3 regions of the Arthrobacter sp. 24S4-2 genome follow, and region 1 is predicted to be linked to each of the others. Evidence: predicted binding sites of a transcription regulator. Region 1 holds the regulator's gene; each other region holds the start of a gene.
What was found. Region 1 encodes Rex, which represses fermentation and respiration genes when NADH is low (regulators of the CRP and FNR family bind a similar motif). Its sites were predicted from a motif close to CTTGTGAANNNNTTCACAAG; they were not measured.
Positions count from the first base shown of each region.

Region 2: FCN77_RS03410 (queuosine precursor transporter) is a predicted target of Rex. The motif match lies at 2,879-2,898, and genes of this name have one in related genera.
Region 3: FCN77_RS26565 (ALF repeat-containing protein) is a predicted target of Rex. The motif match lies at 3,560-3,579, and genes of this name have one in related genera.

Region 1 covers NZ_CP040018.1:4,496,428-4,503,993, forward strand. Annotated here, with positions in the region: gene FCN77_RS20895 (TlpA disulfide reductase family protein) at 1-408, opposite strand, end outside; gene FCN77_RS20900 (histidine phosphatase family protein) at 411-1,076, opposite strand; gene FCN77_RS20905 (YceI family protein) at 1,298-1,846, shown strand; gene FCN77_RS20910 (hypothetical protein) at 2,184-3,191, shown strand; gene FCN77_RS26090 (hypothetical protein) at 3,537-4,268, shown strand; gene FCN77_RS20925 (redox-sensing transcriptional repressor Rex) at 4,293-4,988, opposite strand; gene FCN77_RS20930 (glutaredoxin family protein) at 5,078-5,332, opposite strand; gene FCN77_RS20935 (HAD family phosphatase) at 5,443-6,261, shown strand; gene FCN77_RS20940 (AURKAIP1/COX24 domain-containing protein) at 6,490-6,588, opposite strand; gene FCN77_RS20945 (helix-turn-helix domain-containing protein) at 6,778-6,990, opposite strand; gene FCN77_RS20950 (3-deoxy-7-phosphoheptulonate synthase) at 7,161-7,566, opposite strand, start outside.
Region 2 covers NZ_CP040018.1:704,439-712,004, reverse strand. Annotated here, with positions in the region: gene FCN77_RS03420 (DUF6297 family protein) at 1-1,262, opposite strand, end outside; gene FCN77_RS03415 (ABC transporter ATP-binding protein) at 1,259-1,945, opposite strand; gene FCN77_RS03410 (queuosine precursor transporter) at 1,980-2,675, opposite strand; gene FCN77_RS03405 (TetR/AcrR family transcriptional regulator) at 2,913-3,569, shown strand; gene FCN77_RS03400 (TIGR01777 family oxidoreductase) at 3,634-4,551, shown strand; gene FCN77_RS03395 (hypothetical protein) at 4,548-4,805, shown strand; gene FCN77_RS03390 (hydroxymethylpyrimidine/phosphomethylpyrimidine kinase) at 4,960-5,802, shown strand; gene FCN77_RS03385 (serpin family protein) at 5,954-7,246, opposite strand; gene FCN77_RS03380 (iron chaperone) at 7,468-7,566, shown strand, end outside.
Region 3 covers NZ_CP040018.1:391,848-399,413, forward strand. Annotated here, with positions in the region: gene FCN77_RS01910 (hypothetical protein) at 1-434, shown strand, start outside; gene FCN77_RS01915 (helix-turn-helix transcriptional regulator) at 434-664, shown strand; gene FCN77_RS01920 (LysE family translocator) at 734-1,369, opposite strand; gene FCN77_RS01925 (hypothetical protein) at 1,430-1,624, opposite strand; gene FCN77_RS01930 (amino acid permease) at 2,045-3,511, opposite strand; gene FCN77_RS26565 (ALF repeat-containing protein) at 3,834-4,874, shown strand; gene FCN77_RS01940 (HNH endonuclease signature motif containing protein) at 4,900-6,414, shown strand; gene FCN77_RS01945 (IclR family transcriptional regulator) at 6,672-7,496, shown strand.

The DNA of each region.
Region 1 (7,566 bases):
GTTCACGCCGTAAAACTGGACGCCCTGCTCCTTGAACTCCTGGTGGAGTTCTTCCAGCAACGGGGCTTCCACCCGGCACGGCGCGCAGGCGGCGAACCAGAAGTTGAGCACGGTGACTTTTCCGACGAAGTTCGAGGGCTCCACGGTGGTGCCGTCGAAGAGAGCGCCCTTGATGCTGACAGCGGCCTTGCGGTCCGCGGCGGCAAACTCGGTCACGGACCCGTCACCGGCCACGTAGTTTTTGTTGTCGCCGGCCTTTGCCTGTTTGGCCAGGGCATCCTCCTGCGCACACGCGGACAGGCCCAGCGTCAGCGCTGCCAGCCCGAGTCCGCCGGCGGCAAGGACGCTGCGCCGGGAGGCTTTCCGCGTCCCGTTCCTGGCTGCATCGTGCACGTTGGCTCCGGTCATTCTCAGGCCCCCGGGGTGCTGGAGGCGCCAGGCAGCAGGGCGGCGGCAGGCTCGCTGTAGTCCACGCGCACCAGGGCGCCGGCGTCGTCGAACACCAGGGACGTCAAGGACGTGAGCGTGCATTCGCGTTTGCGCGGATCATGCCAGAGGGGCTTGCCCTCAGCGCTCAGCCGGGTGGACCAGATGGGAAGCTGGTGGCTCACCAGGATGGCCTCGGCGCCGTCCCCGCCCAGCTCGATGGCACGCAGGCGCGCGTCCTGGACCGCGGCGATGACGCGTGCGGCCTGGTCCTTGTAGGGCTCACCCCAGGACGGGACGAACGGGTTGCGCAGGTGCGGCCAATGTTTGGGCTTGAGGAGCTCGCCCCTGTTGACCCGAAGGCCTTCGAAGTGATTGCCGGCTTCGATGATGCGGGCCTCGGTGTTGATCTCCAGGTTCAGGGCCTCGGAGATAGGGAGCGCCGTCTCCTGGGCGCGCGTCAGCGGCGACGCCACCAGATGCACGATGTTCGCGCCCCCGGCCACGCGGTCGCTGAAGTGCACGGCGAGCGTCTTGGCCATCTGCTGTCCGAGTTCGGAGAGGTGGAATTCCGGCAGCCGTCCGTACAGGATGCCGTCCGGATTGTGGACCTCGCCGTGGCGAAGAAGATGAACAGTGGCTTGGGGCATGTGTATCAGTTTCTCAAAGATGTCGGGTGATCTGAAATCTTCTACGCAGAGTAGAACTCGAGGGTTTGAAGAAATGTTCCCTGGAGTTGGAATAAAAGATGCAAATGCATGTTTATACTGGGTGAAGCAGTTAGTTGAGACTTCAACCAAGGAAGTTTCGGCCGGCGATCAGATGTCCTTCCGCAAGAGACTTTCCGCAACAGATCACAAGGAGCAACACCATGTCACTTCCCGCCAACGTCACCACCGGCACCTGGACCCTCGACAACTCGCACAGCGAAATCGCCTTCACCGTTCGCCACGCAGGCATCAGCAAGGTTCGCGGCCAGTTCAAGGACGCCGCAGCCACGCTGGACCTCTCCGAGAACGTTGCCGATTCCAAGATCAACGCCACCATCAAGACCGCCAGCTTTGACTCCGGCGACGTCAACCGCGACGGCCACGTCCGCGGCGAGGACTTCTTCGACGTCGAGCAGTTCCCGGAGATCTCCTTCGTTTCCAACAACATCGTTGCCACCGCCGACGGCTACGAGCTCCAGGGCGACCTCACCATCAAGGGTGTCACCCGTCCCGTTGCCCTCGAGACCGAATTCAACGGCGTGGCCGTGGACCCGTTCGGCAACACCCGCGCTGGCGTTTCCGCCGAAACCACCATCAGCCGCAAGGACTTCGGCCTGACCTGGAACGCCGTGCTCGAAGCCGGCGGCGTGCTGGTCAGCGACAAGGTTGCCATCAACCTCGAACTCGCGTTCATCGCTCCCGCGGCCTAGCGACTGCAGGTCTTGTAGGACTGCGGCTTTTCACGTCCGCTGCCGGGCCCGCTCCACACCGCGGGTGCGGCTCAGCATTCCGTATCATCACAGCACCCCGCTCCGTCACACGATGGAGCGGGGTGCTTTGTATACGGGGGCTATGTATAGGGGGTGCCTTGTATACGGGGGCTGTGTTTACGGGGTGCTGTGTTTACGGGCGGGGAATACCTCCACAGAATGATCCATCCAGCGGGCGGGCCGCGGTACGGTGGAACCAAACCATGCTGGGGGCAGGGCACCGACACTGATCCCGGTACCTGTTTAGTAGTCATTAGTCGACCGCAAAGGACCAACTATGAGCACTCCTCCAGCCCAACCGTCCGATCCGAACGAACCCGAGGCCGCCAAGCCGACCCCGGATGCGCCCAAGTCCCCCGCCGCCCCGCAGTACGGGCAGCAGTCCCCGGCGGCGCCTCAGTCCCCCGCCGCACCGCAGTACGGGCAGCAGTCCCCTGCCGCACCGCAGTACGGGCAGAACACTCCCCAATCTCCCGCCGCACCGCAGTACGGGCAGCAGTCCCCTGCCGCACCGCAGTACGGGCAGCAGTCCCCTGCCGCACCGCAGTATGGGCAGCAGTCCCCTGCCGCACCGCAGTATGGCGAGAACACTCCCCAATCGCCCGCCGCACCGCAGTACGGGCAGCCCCAGTATGGGCAGCAGTACGGCCAGGGCGGCCAGCAGTTTGGCCAGCAGGGCCAGACGCCGCAGTACGGTCAGCCACAGCAGGGTCAGCCGCAGTACGGGCAGCCTCCGCAGCAGCCTTACGGCCAGGCTCCGCAGCAGTATGGCCAATCCCCGTACGCCCAGTACCCGTCAGAGCAGCCCCTGGGAACTCCGGCCGGCGGCGTTCCCAAAATGGTCAACAACGCGTTCTGGATGATTATCGCCGCCGGCGCGCTCTCGCTCATTTCCCTCCTCGTCGCCATCCCGACGCTCGACGATCCCGCCATGCGGAGCACGTTCGAGCAGCAGATGCAGGCTGGCGGCGCCAACATCGACTTTGAGTCCATCAAGGGCTTTGTGATCGGAACCATAGTTGTGATGGGTCTGATCAGTGCAGGGCTGTACGCGTTGGTTGCGTTCAACGTTCGTAAGGGCAAGAACTGGGCGCGCATCCTTGGCACCGTATTTGCGGCCCTTTCGATCTTCACCATTCTCCCGCTCGGCGTTGGAACGGTGGCTGTCCTGCTCGGCATCGCCGCCATCGTGATGCTTTACCTGCCGGCATCGGCACCGTACTTCCAGAAGCAGCAGCCGTTTGGCAGCCCCTACTCACAGCCGGGCAACCCCTACGGCCGCTGACCGCACTTCCGAAGCCTGACGGCTCGGCACCAGCGGGACAGCAACCGGCACTACAGCGGACTATCACCTTCACGGCCAGCGGGCGTGGACTTTGGAAGGCACGGGCGAATCAGGTCGCCAGCCTCCCGGGTCCGCGCCCGTTGTGCGTTGTCCGCTTGCTCCTTGCCCCTGCCCTCTTGCGTCCAGCCTCTTGCCCGCTTGTCTCTTGAGGCGAAATTGAGGTGCAGGACTATCCCCAGATTGCCCCGCTCACGGTACGGTGTAACCAAAATCCCGCTGGGGGCAGGAAGACGTGGCTGATCCCGGCAACCGATTCATCAGTAGCCGACGTGAAAAGGATCAAGAATGAGCACTCCGCCCGTCCCGCCGCCCTATCCCAACGATCCCCCATCGGGTGGCCAGTTCGGGCAGGCACCTTACCAAGCGCAGGCACCCCAGTACGGGCAGAGTCCGTCCCCTTTCCCGCAGGCTCCGCAATACGGCCAGGCACCGCAGTCCGGCCAGCCCCAGCAGTTCGGCCAGGCACCGCAGTCCGGCCAGCCCCAGCAGTTCGGCCAGCCCCAGCCTCTTGTGTACCCGTCAGAGCTGCCGCAGCCGCGGAAGGGCGGGCCGGCCGTAGTGCCGCCGCCACTGGTTAACATCGCCTTCTGGCTCCTGACGGGCGCGTGCATCCTGTGGGTTGGTTCGGTATTCCTGTCGATAGGCTCGATCGACGACCCCGCGATGCGCCGTCAGTTCAATGCCAGGCTTGCTGCCAGCGGCGCTGACGTGGACTTTGAGGCCCTTAAAGGCCTGGTGGTGGGCATGGTGGTACTGATAGCCGCGGTCGGTGTCCTGATGTACGCGCTGGTGGCGGCCAATATGCGGAAAGGCAGGAACTGGGCCCGGATCCTCGGCACCATCTTCGCGGCCTTCTCACTGCTGGGCGTTCTTGAGATGGGGCTGGGCACGCTGTCCATCCTGGCGGGCGTGGCCTCCATGGTGCTCCTGTACCTCCCCACCTCCGCGCCGTATTTCAGGAGGTACCAGCCGTTCGCCGGACCGTACGGTCCGCCGGGCTACCCCTACGGACGCTAGCCGGCAGTTACCCGCCCTGGGCGGCTACTCGCCGTCGTCCGGTATTTCAGTCCTTTGTGCGTGATAGGCAAGGATCTGCAGCTCTGTGGCCATGTCCACCTTTCGAAGGTTCACGCCCGGCGGCACCTGCAGCATGACGGGCGCGAAGCTGAGGATGCTCCGCACTCCGGCTGCGATGACACGGTCGCACACGCCCTGCGCCACGGCAGCGGGCAGGGCCAGCACCACCATGTTGGCCCCGGTGCGGTGCAGAACGGGTTCGAGGTCCGCGACGTCGCTGACGCGCAGCCAGCCCACTTCGTTGCCCACCACCATCTGGTCCGCGTCAAAAATGGCCACGACGTCGAACCCCCGGGACTCGAAGCCGCCGTACCGGGCCAGGGCCTTGCCCAGGTTACCGGCACCCACGATCGCAACTTTCCAGTCCCGGGTGAGGCCGAGGGCTGCGGAGATATGCCGGCTCAGGTACTGCACTTCGTAGCCCACACCGCGGGTGCCGTACGACCCGACGTGCGAGAGATCCTTGCGGAGCGTCGACGAGCTCACCCCGGAGGCTTCGGCCAGGGATTCGGAGGACACGCGTTCAACGCCCTCGGCCAGCATGGTGGTGAGGGCGCGCAAATAAATGGTCAGCCGTGCCACGGCCGCGGGCGGAATCTGCTTGGCGGCAGTTCCGCTATCCCCATGGACAGCCTCGGGGGATGAATCCAGCGAAGTCACTATCTGCTCCATTGCGTCGCGTTGTGACTCCACTCTAGAGCCCCGTCTCGGTTGCCAACAAAGCGTGCGTCATGGCCCGACGCCCTCGGCTATTGGGCCATGGCCTGGCGCAGCACCCGGGCCAGGCGGGTTTCGTCAATCTTCCAGAAGTCGCGCTGGATCCCGTTCACCAGCACCACGGGGATTTCCTCCGCGTACTGTTCGCGTAGCTCCGGCTGGTTGTCAACCAGCTGTTCCCTCCACTCGAGTCCCAGTTCGGCAGTGACCCGTCCGACGGCGTCGCGAGCGGCCCCACAGAGGTGACAGTCAGCTTTGGTGATGAGGACGACGTCGGGTTTTTCCATGACTCAACCGTAGCCCGGGCCGGCGGCACCGTCGACGCTGTCGCATCGAACTCCGCCGCCGCCGGGATCCCTGAACGCCGCTGGAGCCGGGCATTGACTAGACTCATGGCATGCCCGAGGAGAAGTACGTCGCCGTAGTCCGCCAGCCGGCCGGCGCGTCACAGCACGGCGAAGCCGCCTTCTTCGACGTCGACAACACCCTCATGAAGGGTGCCAGCCTCTTCCATGTGGCCCGGAAAATGCATCAGCGCGGGGCGTTCACCCTTCCGCAGGCGGCCGGTATGGCATGGAAGCAGTTCAAGTTCATCCTCCGCGGCGAGAACATGGATGACGTTCACGCCGTCCGCGATTCGGCACTGACGCTCGCCGCCGGCATCACGGTCGAGGACATCAAGGCGCTGGGCGAAGAAGTCTTTGACGAAATGATCGAATCCAGGATCTGGCCCGGTGCCAAGGCGCTGGCCCAGCAGCACCTCCGGGTGGGCCGCATGGTGTGGCTGGTGACGGCAACGCCCATCGAGGTGGCCACCGTGATCTCCACCCGCCTCGGCCTGACCGGCGCCCTGGGAACCGTGGGCGAGATAAAGGACGGCGCGTATACCGGCCGGCTGGTGGGCGACATCCTGCACGGGCAGGCCAAGGCCGTTGCCGTCCAGGGCATCGCGGACGCCGAGGGCCTGGACCTCAAACGATGCTGGGCCTACAGCGACTCCCACAACGACATTCCACTGCTGAGCATGGTGGGGCATCCGGTGGCCATCAACCCCGATGCCCGGCTGCGCCGGCATGCCCGCGAAAACAACTGGCCCGTCTACGACTTCCGCTCGGGACGCCGTGCCGCCACGCTGGGCTTGAAGGCCGCCACAGTCGGAGGCGCAATCTACGGCCTCTGGCGGGGCTTCACCCGCTTCCGCGGCCCCACGGTTTAAGCCACAGGGGGACGGCGTGCGTGCCGGCGTAGTGGCTGTTAGCCGGCAGCAGTGCTTCGCGTAGGAGCGCATCGCGACCGAACGCGCGACAGAGGTCGCCCAGCGACCGCCGGAGCGCCTTTCGGGTGTGTCTAAGCGACGGCGAAGCACTGTTGCCGCCCCACCAGGCGCAAAGAAAAATGCCCGCTGCCAGAAGGCAACGGGCATCTCACGCTGTGTGAAGTATCTCTACTTCTTGTTACGGCGCTGGTGGCGGGTCTTACGAAGCAACTTGCGGTGCTTCTTCTTGGCCATACGCTTGCGACGCTTCTTAATAACTGAACCCACGAAAGTTCCTTACAAACTAGATGGAGTACCTGTCTGATGGAAGAGGTCCGTGGACTAAGCAACAGACTAAACAAACAACTGACAGATTCTTACAATAACGAAAAACGTTCCCTAACAGGGTACCGCTTATCCGGCGCACTCACTGACCGCCCGCCCGAAGGCACATCGCAGCGCGGTCATGGAGCAACTTCAGGCGGAGTCTGACTGGCCTTCCACAACAGCACCCTTGACGTACTGTTCGACGGCGCTCTCCGGCACCCGGAAGGAGCGGCCGAAGCGGACGGCCGGCATCTCTCCGGAGTGGACAAGGCGATACACGGTCATTTTAGAAACGCGCATGAGCTCGGCCACTTCGGCCACAGTCAAGAACTGTGCGTTCGAGAAGTTCGACTCTGCGGACATTTCCCTTATTCCTTTGTTAACAGCTGATAAAGGCAACCCCATTGAAACCCCATTGCGGTGTGCCGATGCTGAGCCATCAACCTACCCTGTGCTAGTTACTCTAGTGGCTGATGGTGCCATAGTGAAAGTCATCCGGGGTAACCAGTTTCCGGCGAATTCTCAGGAAAAAGTCAGCTCTGGCGGGCTCCCCGGCGCTTCCGGGCGGAGGCGGCGAGCTGGCTCAGTACCGAGGCGGTGACATCCCACTCCATGCAGGCATCCGTGACGCTCTGGCCGTAAACGAGTTCGTCGGTGCCGGCGGCGTGATCGGCGACATCCAGGTTCTGCGCGCCGCCCACCAGGAAGCTCTCCAGCATGACGCCGGCAATTACGCCGGCCGCCGCCCCGCCGTCTTCAAGCTGCGCCCCGATTTCCAGCGCAACTTCAGCCTGGCGGTGGTGGCTCTTGCCGCTGTTGGCGTGGCTGGCATCCACGATGAGCCTCGGGTTGAGCTGCTTTGCGGCCAGCTTGGCGGAGGCGGCTTCGACGTCGGCCGAGGAGTAGTTGGGGCCCTTGCGTCCGCCGCGGAGGATCACG
Region 2 (7,566 bases), 1.8 Mb from region 1:
GCCGCTCCCACAATGAGCAACTCTGGCCGAAAACCGCCGGCCAATACGAAGAACCCGGCAGCCGCCGTCGTCCACACCGACATCAGCAGCACCGGCAGCGCGACGTGGATCCAGCGCGAGGCCTGCTTGGAGATGGGGAGCAATGCGTCCAGACTCGGCGCCATGCGCAGTTGCCAGAGGGGCCCGGCTGCCGCTGTGGATGAGAATATCGCTGCGGCAAGCAGCACGGGAAGCAGGATGACGGGTGAATCAAAGGTCTGGATCAGGCCGGTCAAGGGAACGACGGTGAGCCCCAGTCCCCAGCGCCACAGCCGGGCCGGTTGCCGCGCGAGCACCGTAGCCTCCGCATGCAGGAGTGCGCCTGCCGCCGTCCGGGGCGTGCCGGGGAGCCTGACCCGGCTGCGTTTCCCCCCGCTGGAGAGCGAGGCGCTGAGCTCCCCGGTGTCCATTAACGTGAGCGCCGCCTGAACATGTCCCCGCGCGGATCCCGCCTTCAAGAGCGATACAGTACGGACGCTGGACAGCCTGTTGCGCAAGCCAAGTGCGGTGGCAGCCAGGACGACGGCAGGGGCGATCGCGAAGAACCAGCTGCCCTGCAGGGTTCCGAACAGCATGATGCCGAGAACTGCCGGAACGCCAGCCAACATCCACCAGGTCGCCCGGCTCTGACGCATGGCAGGGTTCCGGTCTCCGGCCGCCGCCAGGCGCGTCTGTGCGAAGGCAGCCACAACGAGGATCGCCGCGCCGGTCAGCGCCCCCGCCAGGATCCGCCCGGCGAACACCGGCGCGCTCGAGCCGCTGACGATCGCTACCGGGACCGTAGCGAGGGCACCAACGACTGCGGCGGCCCAGACTGCGCGGCGCAAGCCACGGGCCAGAAGCGGTTCGCGGTTGATGGCGAGCGAGTACCACCAGTGCCGCTGATTCGCCGCGATTGCCAGTGGCCCGAGCCGTCCGGCCAGCCAGTACGCAGCAACTCCCAAAAGCCCGAAACCTGTAACAAGTCCGTACTCAACAGGGACCAGGCTGAAGTTGTCCGAAAGCAGATGGCCGCCAAAGCCGTGCTTCGCTGCATCGGTGAGCCCGTTGAGGGCGCCAATCGCGTAAATCAGGCCGACGCCGAGCGTCAGGAGCTGGACGTACAGTTCGTTAAGCCTGGAAAGCAAGGACTCCCCGCGCGGGCGAATGACCTTCCGTGTTGCACGCTCCGGGTCGAAGTCCACGGACACCGGTGGCGCCGCGGCAGCCGTGGACATGCTCATCGGCGGATCCTGGCCACGGCCTCGTCCGTACCAACCACGCGAGCGCCACCGTCGTCGACGATCACCGCCCGTGTGCACGCCGCTTGGGCGACTTCAGCATCATGCGTGACCATGACGACGGCTGCAGCTTGCTTGGCAGTCCGGGCAATCCTTTGCGCCAGCAATCCCCGCATGCGTGTATCGAGCCGCTGCTCGGGTTCGTCCAGGACAAGCAACTCGAAGGGCCGGATGAACGCCGAAGCCAGGAGCAGTTTGCGGCGTTGTCCTGAGGAAAGCTGATCGGGAAAGGCATCCGCCACCGCATGAAGTTCAAAAAAACCGACCTCACCCTCCACCGCCGCGTCGGGGTTGGCGATACCGTGCCCGCGGGCCACCAGCGAAAGGTGCTCGCGCACGGTGAGTGAATCGAAGTAAGCATCCTCGTCCAGCAGCACCGAGACCTTGCTGCGGAACAGCGCCGAGCGGTCGTCCGGCATCAAGCCAAGGACGTGGGCATCGCCGCTAAGGGGCGCCTGCGCGCCGATCATCGTGCGGAGCATAGTGGACTTGCCGGCGCCGTTCTCGCCGACCATGCCGAGCACCTCTCCGGAGAGGACCTCGACGTCGAGCGGCCCACACACTGCATGGTCGCCGTAACCCGCAACAAGATTCGCTGCCGTCACTACGGCACTGCCGGACTTCATTCTCTGAACCTACCGGACTTCCCGCGGCCCGGACCTAAATGCCGTAGCTCGGTTCACGCTTCTTGATCCAGCCGATCACCAAGGACGTCACCGGGACGAACAGGAACTCCACGAGGGTCTTATAGACAAAGCCAACCACCACGTAGTTCACGAACATGCCGAAGTCGGTGATGCCGATGACGGAGGCGGCGATGCTGCAGAAGATCAGGGTGTCCACGAATTCGCCCGCGCCGGAGGACCCCATCAGGCGTGCCCACAGGGACTTCTCCCCGGTGCGGGCCTTCATCTTCACCAGGATCCAGGAGTTGATGGTCTGGCCCGCCAGGAACGCCAGCAGCGAGGCCAGCACGATCTGCGGTACGGGGCCCAGGGCAGCTTCAAGGGCTGCCTGCTTGGACGTACCGTAATCGTCATCGAAGCCGGGAAGGGCGATGATCACCCAGTAGCAGACAGAGGCGAAGACGGACAGGGCGAAGGTGGTGAAGATGGCTTTGCGGGCCATCCTGAACCCGTACACCTCGCTGATGACATCCCCCAGGATGTAGGCGAGCGGGAACAGGAAAAAGCCGCCGTCCGTGATGATGGGCCCAATCGCCACGCCCTTGGACGCGCCAATGTTGGACAGGATCAGCACCACGGCCATAAAGGCCAGCATGATGCCGAAGTACGGGGAACCGATCGAGGCGAATTTCGGCGCCGCGGAGGCGGGGAAAGTCTTGGCGGTAGACATGGCTGATCCATTCGGAGTGGTTCGCTCGGCTGCCCGGAAAATCGCGGAGGAGATCGCTGCAACGGCCGGCTGTATTAGCACTGGGATGGTTCCCGCGATGTGCTGCCGCCGGAACCGTGTTCCATTCTCGCACCACCGGCTACGGCAAGGCACCCGGACGGTGTCACACAACTATTTGAACGCGTTCAGTTTCTGTGCAACACTTCTTGAACACGTTCAAAAGATGAGGCGGAAACCATGGCAGGCAAAAGCGAACAGACCAGGCAACTCGTCGCGGATGTGGCGCTGCGGATGTTCCGTGAAATCGGTTTCGAAAAGACCACCATGCGGGCCATCGCCACGGAAGCCGGGGTATCCGTGGGCAACGCCTACTATTACTTCGCTTCCAAGGACGAGCTGGTCCAGGAGCTCTATGTCCAGGTCCAGGCTGAGCATGCCATCAAAGCGGCCGAAGCGGTCGAGGGCGTCAAGGACCTCAGCGGCAGGCTCAAGGCCACATTGCATGCGGGCCTGGACGTCATGGAGCCGTACCACCGCTTCGGTGCGGAATTCGTCGCCACCGCCATCCGGCCGACGTCGCCCGCCAACCCGTTCTCCGGCGAGTCGGCGGCCGCCCGCGACGCCTCGCTCGCCATCTTCCGGAACATCGTGGACGGCGCCAGCCCCGCCGTTCCGAAGAAGCTCCGCGCCGACCTGCCCGAACTGTTGTGGCTCGGCTACATGGGAGTGGCGCTCTTTTGGGTCTACGACACGTCGGAGGACCGGCGCCGCACCCGGAAACTGATCGACGGCGTGGCACCGCTGATCGCGCGCGGGCTGTCCCTGGCAAGGATTCCCGGGGTCAGCAAGGTCCTGGACGATGTCTTCAGCCTGAGCCGCAGCGTCCGCGAATAGTCAGGGTCCCCGCACCGAAAGGCCCACAGCTAAACGTCAAGCAGCAGCAATCATTGGGGGAAGAATGTACACCAGAAAGACCGTGGTCCTGGCCGGAGCGTCCGGCTTCATCGGCGGGTACTTCCGGACGCGCTTCGGGCAGGACGGCTGGGAGGTCCGCACTATCGGCCGCACCCGCACAGGCACCGGAGCTGACACCGTCTGCTGGGGCGACGACGCCGGGCTTACCCGGGTGCTGGACGGTGCCGACTTACTGGTGAACCTGGCCGGACGTTCCGTGAACTGCCGCTACAGCCAAAGGAACAGGGCGGAAATCCTGACGTCGAGAGTATCCACGACGGCGGAGCTTGGCCGGGCGGTGGGGCACTGCTCCGCTCCCCCGGCAACCTGGCTCAACGCCAGTACGGGCACCATCTACCGCCACGCAGAAGACGCGCAGCAGTCGGAGCACGACGGCGAACCGGGCGATGGGTTTTCAGTGGACGTCGCAAGGGCCTGGGAGTCCGCCCTGGCCCGCGCCGAAACGCCGCTCACCCGCAAGGTCCCGCTGCGGATCTCCATTGTCCTCGGTCCGGGCGGCGGCGTCATGCGCCCCCTGGCCAATCTGGCGAGGCTTGGGCTGGGCGGGCACATGGGCAGCGGCAGGCAGAAGTTCAGCTGGGTCCATGTGGAGGATCTGTACCGCGGCGTGCTGTTCGTGCATCAGCGGACGGACATCACGGGACCTGTGAACGTGGCCTCGCCGGACGTCGTGGACAACAGGGAACTGATGCAGCTGATCCGGCGGGCCTATGGCGTGCCGATTGGCCTGCCGACCCCGGCCTGGCTGCTGGAGCTGGGTGCCGTGCTGACCCGCACCGAGACCGAGCTGGTCCTCAAGAGCCGCTGGGTCCAGCCACAGAAGCTCCTCAATGCCGGCTTTGCCTTCACACATCCCGAGCTGGGGAGCGCCCTTCAGGACATCACGGGGCGGAAGGCATGAGCCGCCCGCCCCGCGTGGTGCTGGGAGCGGGCGCGGTGTGGCTCGGCATCCTCGTGACGCATGTGGCGTTCTGCCTGCCGCTCGGTGCCAGCGTCTACCTGCGCAAATGCGGTTCGACATCCGGCGCCTGGTTCGCCGTCGTGGCACTGATGTTTGGAGCCATTCCCGCGGTAGTCATTGGATGGAGCCTGGCCATGCCGGCGGGTCTGTTGATGCGGCCGCTGAGCCGGCAGAAATGCAGCCTGAAGCGCTAGCCTTTGACGAGGTCCTTGTCATCGTCCCTGCGGCCGGTATCGGTGGACTCCCGGGCGGGCCCTGCTCGTGGTCCGGGTGGGTGGACCACCGGGTTTGTTCATATTGGTCGTACGCACAATGCGGCCTGTTTGGGCGCGGTGGCAGGATGGGTGGATGACTTCTGCCGCTGTTGAGACGTACCCTTCCGTCGCCCTCACCATTGCCGGGTCCGAGGCGACCGGCGGTGCCGGAGCGCAGGCCGACCTGAAGACCTTCCAGGAACTGGGCGTCTTCGGCATCGCCAACCTTACGTGCATCGTGTCCTTCAACCCGAACGACAACTGGAACCACCGCTTTATGCCGGTGGACCAGCAGGTCATCGCGGACCAGTTGGAGGCGACGACGGCGGCATACGGTGCCGCTTCGGGCGCACCGTCTGTCCTGGACACCGTGAAGATCGGCATGCTGGGCAGCCCGGCCACCATTTCGACAGTCGCGTCCGCGCTGGCCGCCGGCGGATTCGCCAACGTCGTGCTGGACCCGGTGCTCATCTGCAAGGGCCAGGAGCCGGGCCACGCACTGGATACGGACCAGGCACTCAAGGCGCAGATCCTGCCGCTGGCCACGTTTGTCACGCCCAACCACTTCGAGGCGGAGTCGCTGTCCGGCCTGGAGATCACCGACGTCGAGTCCCTCAAGGCCGCGGCCATCCGCATTCATGAGCTGAGCGGCGCCGCCGTGCTGGCCAAGGGCGGCGTGCGCCTGGCCGGGCCCGACGCCGTCGACGTCTTTTACGACGGCGACACCCTGGAAGTCCTCGCCGCCCCGAAGGTGGGCGAAGTGGCTGTCTCCGGCGCCGGCTGCTCGCTGGCGGCCGCCGTCACGGCCGAACTGGCCAAGGGCGCGTCTCCGCTCGAGGCTGCCCGGACCGCGAAGGCGTTCGTGACCGCCGGCATCCGCAACCGGGTGGCCTCAGGCGCCCCGTTCGACGCCCTCTGGCAGGGCGGCCCGCGCTAAGCCCTCCCCTCCCCGCCTATCGGGACGCTCTCTCACTTCTCGCACGAAAAGGCCGGACGCGCTCTCACCTCTCGCACGAAAAGGCCGGACGCTCTCTCACCAGATGAGAGAACGAGCGTGTTTTCGCGGCAGGATCTGAGAGAGGGTCCGGTTAGGAACGGGGGTCGGCCACCGTACCCATGAAAAGCGGAAGCCCAGTTTCCACGTGCACGATCTGATAGTGGAACGGCCGGTCGAACGCGATGGTCCGCTCGGGCTGCGGCGGAGCACTGGTCACATCTCCGTTGATCTGCGTGACAGCGGCAGCGATGGTGCCCTTTTCCGCGACCGTGATGTTGGCAGCCTGGGCGGCCTGGGTGATCGCCATCTTGGGCTGGATGTTGTTGAAGTCCTCGGTGGTGTCGAGGGTCTTCTGCAGGCCGAGCGACTCAAACACCTTCCGAAGGTCAAAACTGCACTTGTGGTCCCAACGGGGCAGCTGGATCTGCACTGTCTCGAGCGTTGCCGTGTCGAAGGTGTCCGCGATTTCCGTGAGCTTGGCCGCGTCGAAGGCCGCCGAGGCGGGGCGGGACCCGGCGTCGGCTCCGGCATCCGGGAGGACCAGCCGCATGACGAAACCGTCGGCGTAGGGAAGGTCCACGCCCTGCCAGCCAGCCCCTTCCGCGTACTTCATCTTCAGCTCGTTATGCATTGCGGGCGCGTCGATTTCCTCGCCGGCGGCCGTGGTGAAGGGCAGGTCCGAGGTGTCATTCGGGTCAAATGGCGTGCTCCAGGCGGACGCGAAGTACAGGGAATTGAGCAGGCTGAACGTGTTGTGGGGGTCGTACTTGGCGGGAGCTTCCTTGATCCGGCCGCCCGTGTTCCGGTTAACCCAGGCATCGATGGCGGGCTTCGTTGTGCCCTCATCGCTGAAGTCCACGGGATACACACCGGTTCCGTATTGACGGGCGAGCGTGTCCAGGAACGACTCACCGGTGGGAACACCCTTGTCCACGAACAGCCCGTTGGCGGGGTGCATGACCGGTCTCCGCGGCGGGTTGTCCTCGTCCACGGCGCCGGGGTCGCCGTCGAATTTCTCGAGGGAGCTGAGGACCGCGTTCATGGCCTCATCACGGTTTTCCGCGGGAAGTCGAAGGACGCTGTCCATCTCCGCCGCGGTCTCACCGGATGCGCCGGAGCGAAGCATCGCCAGCGCAATCAGCAGGCTCCCCGGAGAAGACACCACGTTCCCGTTGGAGCCGTCGCCGCCGTCGGCCAGCAAGGCCCCGCCGAGGCCCAAGGCGGAAGCCCGGAAGGAGCGCAGTTCAGCGGCATAAGCGGCACGGTCCACCGAAACCCGCTCCACGCCGTCGGCCTTCAGCAGCTCCGGCGACGAAGCAGCACAGCCCGTCAGCGCCACGATGGCGCCCGCGGCCGCAATTCTGGCAACGCGGAACGTCTTCATTTTTTCCCCCTTGGACCTGCCTTGCCGGCACTTGGCGGGAATCCGCCCGTCTCCCTTCAGTCAACCAGCCTGCCCGCGGCAGGACGATGCCCGTAGGGTCACGGTTTGCGGTCGTTTTGGTCTCACCCCTCCGATGCTCTCTCACTTTTCGCAACGTTTTCGCCAACGCTCCCGCACTTCCTTCACGGGCGTATCCTCGTGACATGTCGGAGGAGCACTAAATGGCACAGCATTACGGCAGCATCGACGAGTACATCGCGTCCTTCCCTGCCGAAGTGCAGGGCATCCTCCGGGAGGTACGGCTCCGGTGCCACGCGGCG
Region 3 (7,566 bases), 1.5 Mb from region 1:
GCAACACTGAAGTACTCAAAGCTGCGTACGCCACAGCCGATGTCCAGCCGGCCAGTCTTACCCCCACTGAACGCTTCTTGTTGATCGGATCCGGGCTCCTGGGCGGTCTTGCCGGGCTAGTGTCCTCGGCGGCTTTCGGCTTGATCAGTTGGTCCGTATATCGCGGTTCCGGCTTCGGAAAGCGACTGGCTCTCGCAGTCGGTGTTTCGGGCATAGCCGTCATGACATGGGGCGTCCTGGCCCCCTTGATCGAAGCGATCGTTCACCACTCGGTCCTTGGCCGGGTCGGATTGCTGCCGGAGCGGGAAGTGGGGGCTTTCTTCCTCATGGAACTGGATATGTGGCCGATCGCGGTTGGGCTCGGCGCCGCCGTCCTCGCGAGCATATTCGAGACGGGCCGGCGCCAGCAGGTGGAACTGGACGGCCTGGTCTGATGCCTCCCGCACCGGATGACGAGCAGCGGATCCATTGCAGGCTCGATGAGCTCCTCGAAGCCCGCGGCATGACATTGACCGAGCTCAGCCAGCAAGTAGGCGTTAGCATCGTCAACCTGTCTGTGCTGAAAAATGACCGGGCGCGCGCGATCCGCTTTTCCACGCTGTCCGCGATCTGCAATGTTCTCGACTGTGCAGTCGGTGACTTGCTTGTGGTTACCCCCTCGTAGGGGGCTGGCCGGAGCCGGGCTTGCCCAACAGGATTGCGGAGTGTTGGTGTTCGTGAAATGGGGTCCCGATTAGTGCTTGGCGCCTGTGAGGGCCAGGGTGCCGCCCAGGGCTATCATCATGGCTCCGCCGGTGGTGCCGAGCGTGGAGATGCGTCTGGGGGAGCGGGCGAACCATTCGCGGGCCGTGCCTGCTGCCAAAGCCCATATGGAGTCCGAGACGAGGGCGATCAGCAGGAACATAGCCCCCAGGGTGGCGAGCTGCACTGGGATCGCGCCGGCGGAGTACTCCACGAACTGCGGCAGCACGGCCACGAAGAACACAATCGATTTCGGGTTGGTGGCGCCCACAATGAAACCTTCCCGGAGGACTCGGAAGGTAGAGGCCGAGCGCGAGGGGTCCGCCGCCGTCGTACTTCTTCCGCGGTGCCGGATGGCCTGGACGCCGAGGTAGACGAGGTAGGCGGCGCCGGCGAATTTCACAATCGTGAAGAGAAGGACCGACTGTGACAGCACCACACCCACACCGAGCGCCACCGCGGCAATCTGGGGAACCATCCCCAGCGCGTTGCCCACTACGCTCAGCAACCCGCCTTTGCGGCCGAGGGCCAGCGTGCGTCCAATCACGAACAGCACACTGGGACCGGGGACGGCAATCAGCACCGCGGCGGCCAGGGCAAAAGTCAGGAGGTTGTTGAGCGGAATCATGCCTGATTCTAGCGCCACCGGCCTCCATCCCGGCCTCCATCCCGGACCCCAACCCGGATGCTAATCAGGAGTCCGGACCTGGCGGTAGTCGTAGTACACGAACTCGGGCACTAGATCCGGGTGGGCGTCGGCTGCGGTCCGCAGACCGAGTGACGAGCCGCGGATCACGGCCACCACGCCCAGCTGGCGGCCGTTGAAGGGATCGTCGCCAAGCACCACGTCTCCGACCTTGAAGGGAACGGTTACCGTGCGCACTTTCTCCGCCGCTCTACTAAGCAAGGAGGCCAGGCGGCGGCCGCCGTGGGGGAGGGTGTTCCGGGGGACTGGATGATTCATCAAAACCACTCCTTTGCAGTACCTGAACCAGCAGGACTCGCAGGCGGTCCGGAAGCTGCAACAAGGGTCCAAAGAGTCCGGTCTGCGCCTGCTGACTAGCCTAGGAGCCAAACCCCATGCGTCGCATGCGTAACTTCTACCCCTTCTGTACCCTCCGACACTCGAAATTCTTGTGGGACTACTTGTACGGATTCCGCGTGCCGGGAGCGGGTGGAAACGGGGCAGCGGCTGAGTGAGGGCCTGTAAAGACAGGGACGACGACGGCGGGCCGGCCGCCGTCGTCGTCTCCGGTCCCGCCACCCAGCCGCCCCTCAACCCAGCCGGCCGCCGGGTAACGCGTCAGCGGGCGGTTTCCACCACGGGGATCGACGCCGTCTCATCCACCAGTTCGGCACGGGCGCGGCCATGGCCGCGCACCCACAGCCTGTACGCCACCACCAGCACGCCCAGCCAGACGGCGCCCACGTAGAGGGCGACGCGGGATTCCTCGAAGACACCCAGGATTACGATCACCATGGCCATGAAGGCGATGGTCAGCACCGACGCGGCGGGCCACCAGGGCGAGGGGAATTCCGACGCCGGCAGGCCCTCGCGGGCGATCTCCCGTTTCATCGCCACATGGGACGCCAGGATCATCACCCACACCCACACGGTGGCGAAGGTCGCGATCGAGGCAATGACCAGGAACACGTCTTCCGGAATGACGGCATTCAGCACCACACCCACAAGCAGGATTCCGGTCATCATCACCACGGTCATCCACGGCACTCCGTTCCGCGAGACCTTGCCGAAGCTCGCCGGCGCGTGCCCCTGCTTGGCCAGGCCGAAGAGGATGCGGCCGGCGCCGAAGATGTCGCTGTTGATGGCGGAGAGCGCGGCGGTGATCACCACGGCGTTGAGGATGTGGGGAGCCGCGGGGATGCCCAGGCCGCTGAAGATCTGCACGAACGGGCTGCCGTTGCTGCCGATCTCATTCCAGGGGAACAGGCTCATCAGCACGCCCAGGGTCAGTACGTAGAACAGCAGCACACGCACGGGAACTGTGTTTACGGCCTTCGGGATCACCTTCCTGGGATCGGCCGCTTCACCCGCGGTCACGCCGATTGTCTCGATCCCACCGAAGGCGAACATCACGACGGCGAACGAGGCCAGGAGCCCCTCGAATCCGTTGGGGAACATCCCGCCGTGTTCCACCAGGTTGCCCAGGCCCGGAGCCACGGTGCTGCCGCCGGCCTGGAAGCCGAAGACGATGATGGCGGCTCCGCCTGCGATCATGGCGATGATGGCCGTGACCTTGATGAGCGAGAACCAGAACTCCAGCTCGCCGAAGACCTTCACGCTGAGCAGGTTCAGGGCGGCCAGGAAGCAGATGATGGCCAGGATCCAGATCCAGCGGTCAACCTGCGGAAACCAGAACCCCATGTAGATGCTGAAGGCCGTGACGTCCGCGATGGCCACGATCGCCATTTCGAATACATACGTCCAGCCGGTCACGAACCCGGCCAGCGGGCCGAGGTAGCGGCTGGCGTACTGGCCAAAGGAACCGGAAACGGGGTGCCGCACCGCCATCTCACCCAGCGCCCGCATCACCATGAAAACGGCCGCTCCGCCGATGATGTACGCGAAGAGGACCGCCGGGCCGGCCTTCTGGATGGCCGATGCGGAACCGTAGAACAGGCCGGTGCCGATGGCCGATCCCAGGGCCATGAAGCGGATGTGCCGGACGCTGAGTCCGCGGTTCAGGACGGTCTCGACGGCGGTGCCCGCCGCGGCGAGGACGGTGCTGCCGGCGGTGCCGGCGGCCATACTGCTGTTTTCGGGCGCTGCCGGTTTGGCTGCCGTTTGGGCTTGTTGCATGCGAATACCTTCTCGTCATTGGGAGGGGGATCGCTATCCAGCAGACCATGTCCGGCGGAGCTGTGATCAGACTCACGGGCCCTTGGTGTCTTCGATTTCAGACTGTCCGGCACTGCCCCGAAGTTTCTTCACGAACTGGTGGAATTGGCCGGGCAAAACGTCGGGTAGACTTCCGCAGGCAACTCCGGAGACCGCCCGGTGTGGCGTTACAGCAAACGCCTTCCCAGCCGCTGGTTCCGTTCAGTTGCCTTCACGTCTATTGGGGGAAATCTTGATCACCGCACCTCGTCGCGCCCTGCGCCGCCTCACTTCTGGTGCCACGGCGGCAGTCTTCGTTATCACCCTGGCCACAGCCGGACTGGCATTTTCGTCCGCTCCGGCCTACGCGGACCAGGCGCTGGATGACCGCGTGCGCTGCTATCAGCTGCTTGCTTCCGGTTCCGCGGGAGTGAAGCTCGCCGCGCAGGAGGCCCTGGGCTCGGAGTCGCCCGAGATAATCCGGGAATTCCTCCGCTACGGTCAGTATCTCGCCGCCGCCCACGCCGCCGAGGCAGCGGAAATTGGCGGGCTGGCCGAGCAGGCCGAATCAGCAAGCCGGAAGGCGGGCACACAGAAGGCTGCCGCTCTTGCTGCCCTGGCCCAGGCTAGCGATCCCAACGATTCCGCTGCGGCCGGACGTGCCCGGAGTGCCGCCCAGGCGGCCCGGGAAGCGGCAGACGCGGCTGCGGCGGCAGTTGAAGCTGCGCGGAAAACCGAAAGGATCGCCCGTTTGGCGGATTCGACGCGCCTGGTGGCCGAGCGGGAGTTCGGCCAGACGCCGGCCCCTATTGCCAAGCAGCTGGAAGACGCCCGGTTGGCGGCGGAGGCCCAGGAACGCCTGGATAGCCCTGCCCCGGCGCCGGACGAGCAGCAGATCGCCGTCGACAGGCAGCGCGTGTACCAGTACTTGGCCACCGGAACGCCGCATGTCAGCTCGTCGGCGGCAAAGGTCCTCGCGGCTGACGATCCCCTGGTCGCGCGGGAGTTCCTTGAGGTCGGCGTCTTGCGCGGAGTTCCGGAGTCCGGGGCCATTGGCAGGGTGATACGGGCCGGGTCCGCCGTCAGCGCTTTGGTGGAGCCGAAGGAAGTGGGGGCTGCCACCATAAAATGTCGGTGCCTGCTGCCATCATCTGATTATGGAAAGCGTGACGGCTTGCAGTACAGGGGATTGCAACCCGGCGGTTTGCGGCACAGGGAGCGAGGGGGCGCTCGAGCGCATCACGGCGTCCGTTGCTGCGCTGGCGAGGCTGGTCGCTGCGGGCTGTCTTGGTGAGGAAAACCGTGCTTCCGCCGCCACTCTGTCTGACACCGTTCCCCGACTCGACCCGCTGCGGCAGTCTGTCGATGACTGCCTGGACGGGCTCGGCGAGGTCGCCCGGGTGGAAGCCTGCCTTGCAGGGTTGAAGGTGCAGTTTACGGCCGGGTATGTTGAGGCAACGCGGTCCGTGCAGGCACCCTCATCGGATTCGGCCGGTCACGCTGCGCTGGAGATGGGCATGACTGCGGAGGTCGCCTGTGTGCTGACAGTCAGCGAGAGGACCGCCGGGACCTTGCTTTCCGAGGCGCAACAACTCACCGCGACGCTTCCGCTCACCCTCACCGCCCTCCAGACGGGAACACTGTCCTGGCAACATGCGCGGATTCTCTGTGACGAGACCGCCGGCCTTGACAGTGCCGGAGCGGCAGCTTTGGAAGCGCATTTCCTGGACCCGTACGCGGACAACCCCGCACGAGGCTGCCCAGCCGGGGAGCTTGTCCCTTCCCGGTTCCGGGCAAAGGCGCGGATGTGGCGGGAACGCCACCATCCGGACAGTATGGAAACGCGACATGTCCGCGGTGCCAAGGACCGGCGGCTGGACTTCGCCCCGGACCGGGACGGCATGGCCTGGTTGTCGGCCTACCTGCCTGCCGACGCCGCGGCCGGAATCTGGAACAGGACCACCGCCGCCGCGAGGGCGCTGCAGGGCCCGGCGGAGGCCCGGACCCTCACGCAACTCAGGGCCGATATTTCCGCTGCCTGGCTCCTCGGCGGAACTGCAGACAACGTCCCTGCCCCCAAAGCTCAGGTTCTGGTTACAGTTCCGGTTTTTTCGCTTCTCGGCACCACCGAAGAACCCGGAAGCCTGGATGGGTACGGACCGATCCCGGCGTCCATGGCCCGCGCCCTTGTCGCCGACGGTGCCAGCTCGTTTCACCGAGTGCTGACCGACCCCAGAACCGGGGCGCCGTTGGAAATCGGGCGAAACAGCTACCGCGTACCCAAGGCTATGCGTCAATGGCTTCGGCTCAGGGACGGGAAATGTTCGTTCCCCGGCTGCAGCAACCATTCTTTGGACAACGACGCCGACCACCTCCTCGCGTGGGCCGACGGAGGCGCCACTGATGTCACCAATCTCGCCCAACCCTGCCCCAAGCACCACAGGCTCAAACACACCACCCGCTGGTCACCCGGCCCAGGCAGCAAAGTCGAACCACCGGGCTGGACCTCACCCACCGGTCGCCACTACCAAAGCGAACAACCGGACTGGGAACCCGCCCTCTGGCCTGAACTGCCGGAAAAGCCGGGGCCGTCAGAAAGAATGAACCGGGCTGTCGCGTCCGGCCTCGCACCGCCCGACATTGGAACTCTTCCCCCGGGCCCAGGAACTCCTCAGGATGTAGGAACCCAGGTCGGAACCCCTCAGGCCGGGAGGACTCAGTCTGCACCAACCCGCCTGATCAGATCACGGCATTTGGTCCCAAGGACCAGAGTGGCCCATGCAGTGCTGCCCGAGGATCCCATGCCGGACTGGGAGGCCAGCCTCTCCGCATAGCGTGAAATGGCTGGTCAGAGGGTGCCAACCCCGGCAATCACGCGTCGGCATTCCCGTGTCGGCGACACCTCGTCGGCTATCCCTGTTCGCCTATCTGCTGTTGCGTAGCCTTTCTGATGGGGAACGTCTGGTATCCCGGACAGCTTTGTGGTCGATGGCCTGACCGGGCTTCCCGGCAGGGCGCACGCTTAAGTACGGGATACCGGACACCTGCCGATCGTCAGGCGACGGGTCCGGCCAAGAATAGTGGAGGACACATGGCGGACGGCGAGGCGCCGACGCGGGCGCCGAAAACGGCAACAAAGGTGACGTCGAAAGTTCCGGCGGCCGAAAACACCCTGCGCATACTCAAACTGCTGGCCTCAAAACGCGGCCCCATGGCGGCGTCGAACATTGCCACAGCACTGGGCCTGCCGCGCTCCAGTGTGTACCACCTGCTGGGGGTCATGGAGGCCAACGGCTTCGTGATGCACCTTCATGAGGAGCAGCGCTACGGGCTGGGCATCAGCGCGTTCGAACTCAGCTCCGCCTATTCGCGCCAGGAGCCGTTGTCCCGGCTGGGCCGGCCGATGCTCGCCTCGCTGGTGGACGTCATCGGTGAAAGCGCGCACCTTGCGGTGCTGCACGGCCGCGACGTGCTGTACATCGTGGAGGAGCGGGCCAAAAACCGCCCGTCCCTGGTGACCGACGTCGGCGTCCGGCTGCCCAGCCACCTCACTGCCAGCGGGCGGGCCATCCTCGCGGCGCTGCCCAAGTCGCAGGTCCGCGCCCTGTACCCGAACGCCGCCGCGTTCACCTCCCGGCATGAAGTGGAAGGCGCCATCGTGAAGTACTCGGCGCTGTCCTCGCACCTGGACCAGGTCCGGCAGCGCGGCTATGCCACCGAACACGGCGAGGTGACCCCTGGCTTCGGCTCGGTTGCCGCCGCGGTGACCGACCATGTGGGATGGCCGACGGCGGCGGTCGCCGTGACCTTCCTCGAGGAGAAGCTCCCCGCGGACCAGTGGCCGGCCCTCGCTGCCCGCATCCGGAAAGTGGCGGACGACCTCTCCGTGCGCATCCACGGGCGCCCCGCCAAGTAATTCCCGCACTCCCTGCCCAACTGACTCGCAGTTAACGTCGTCAAACGGGAGTTTCGCGACGTTAACTGCG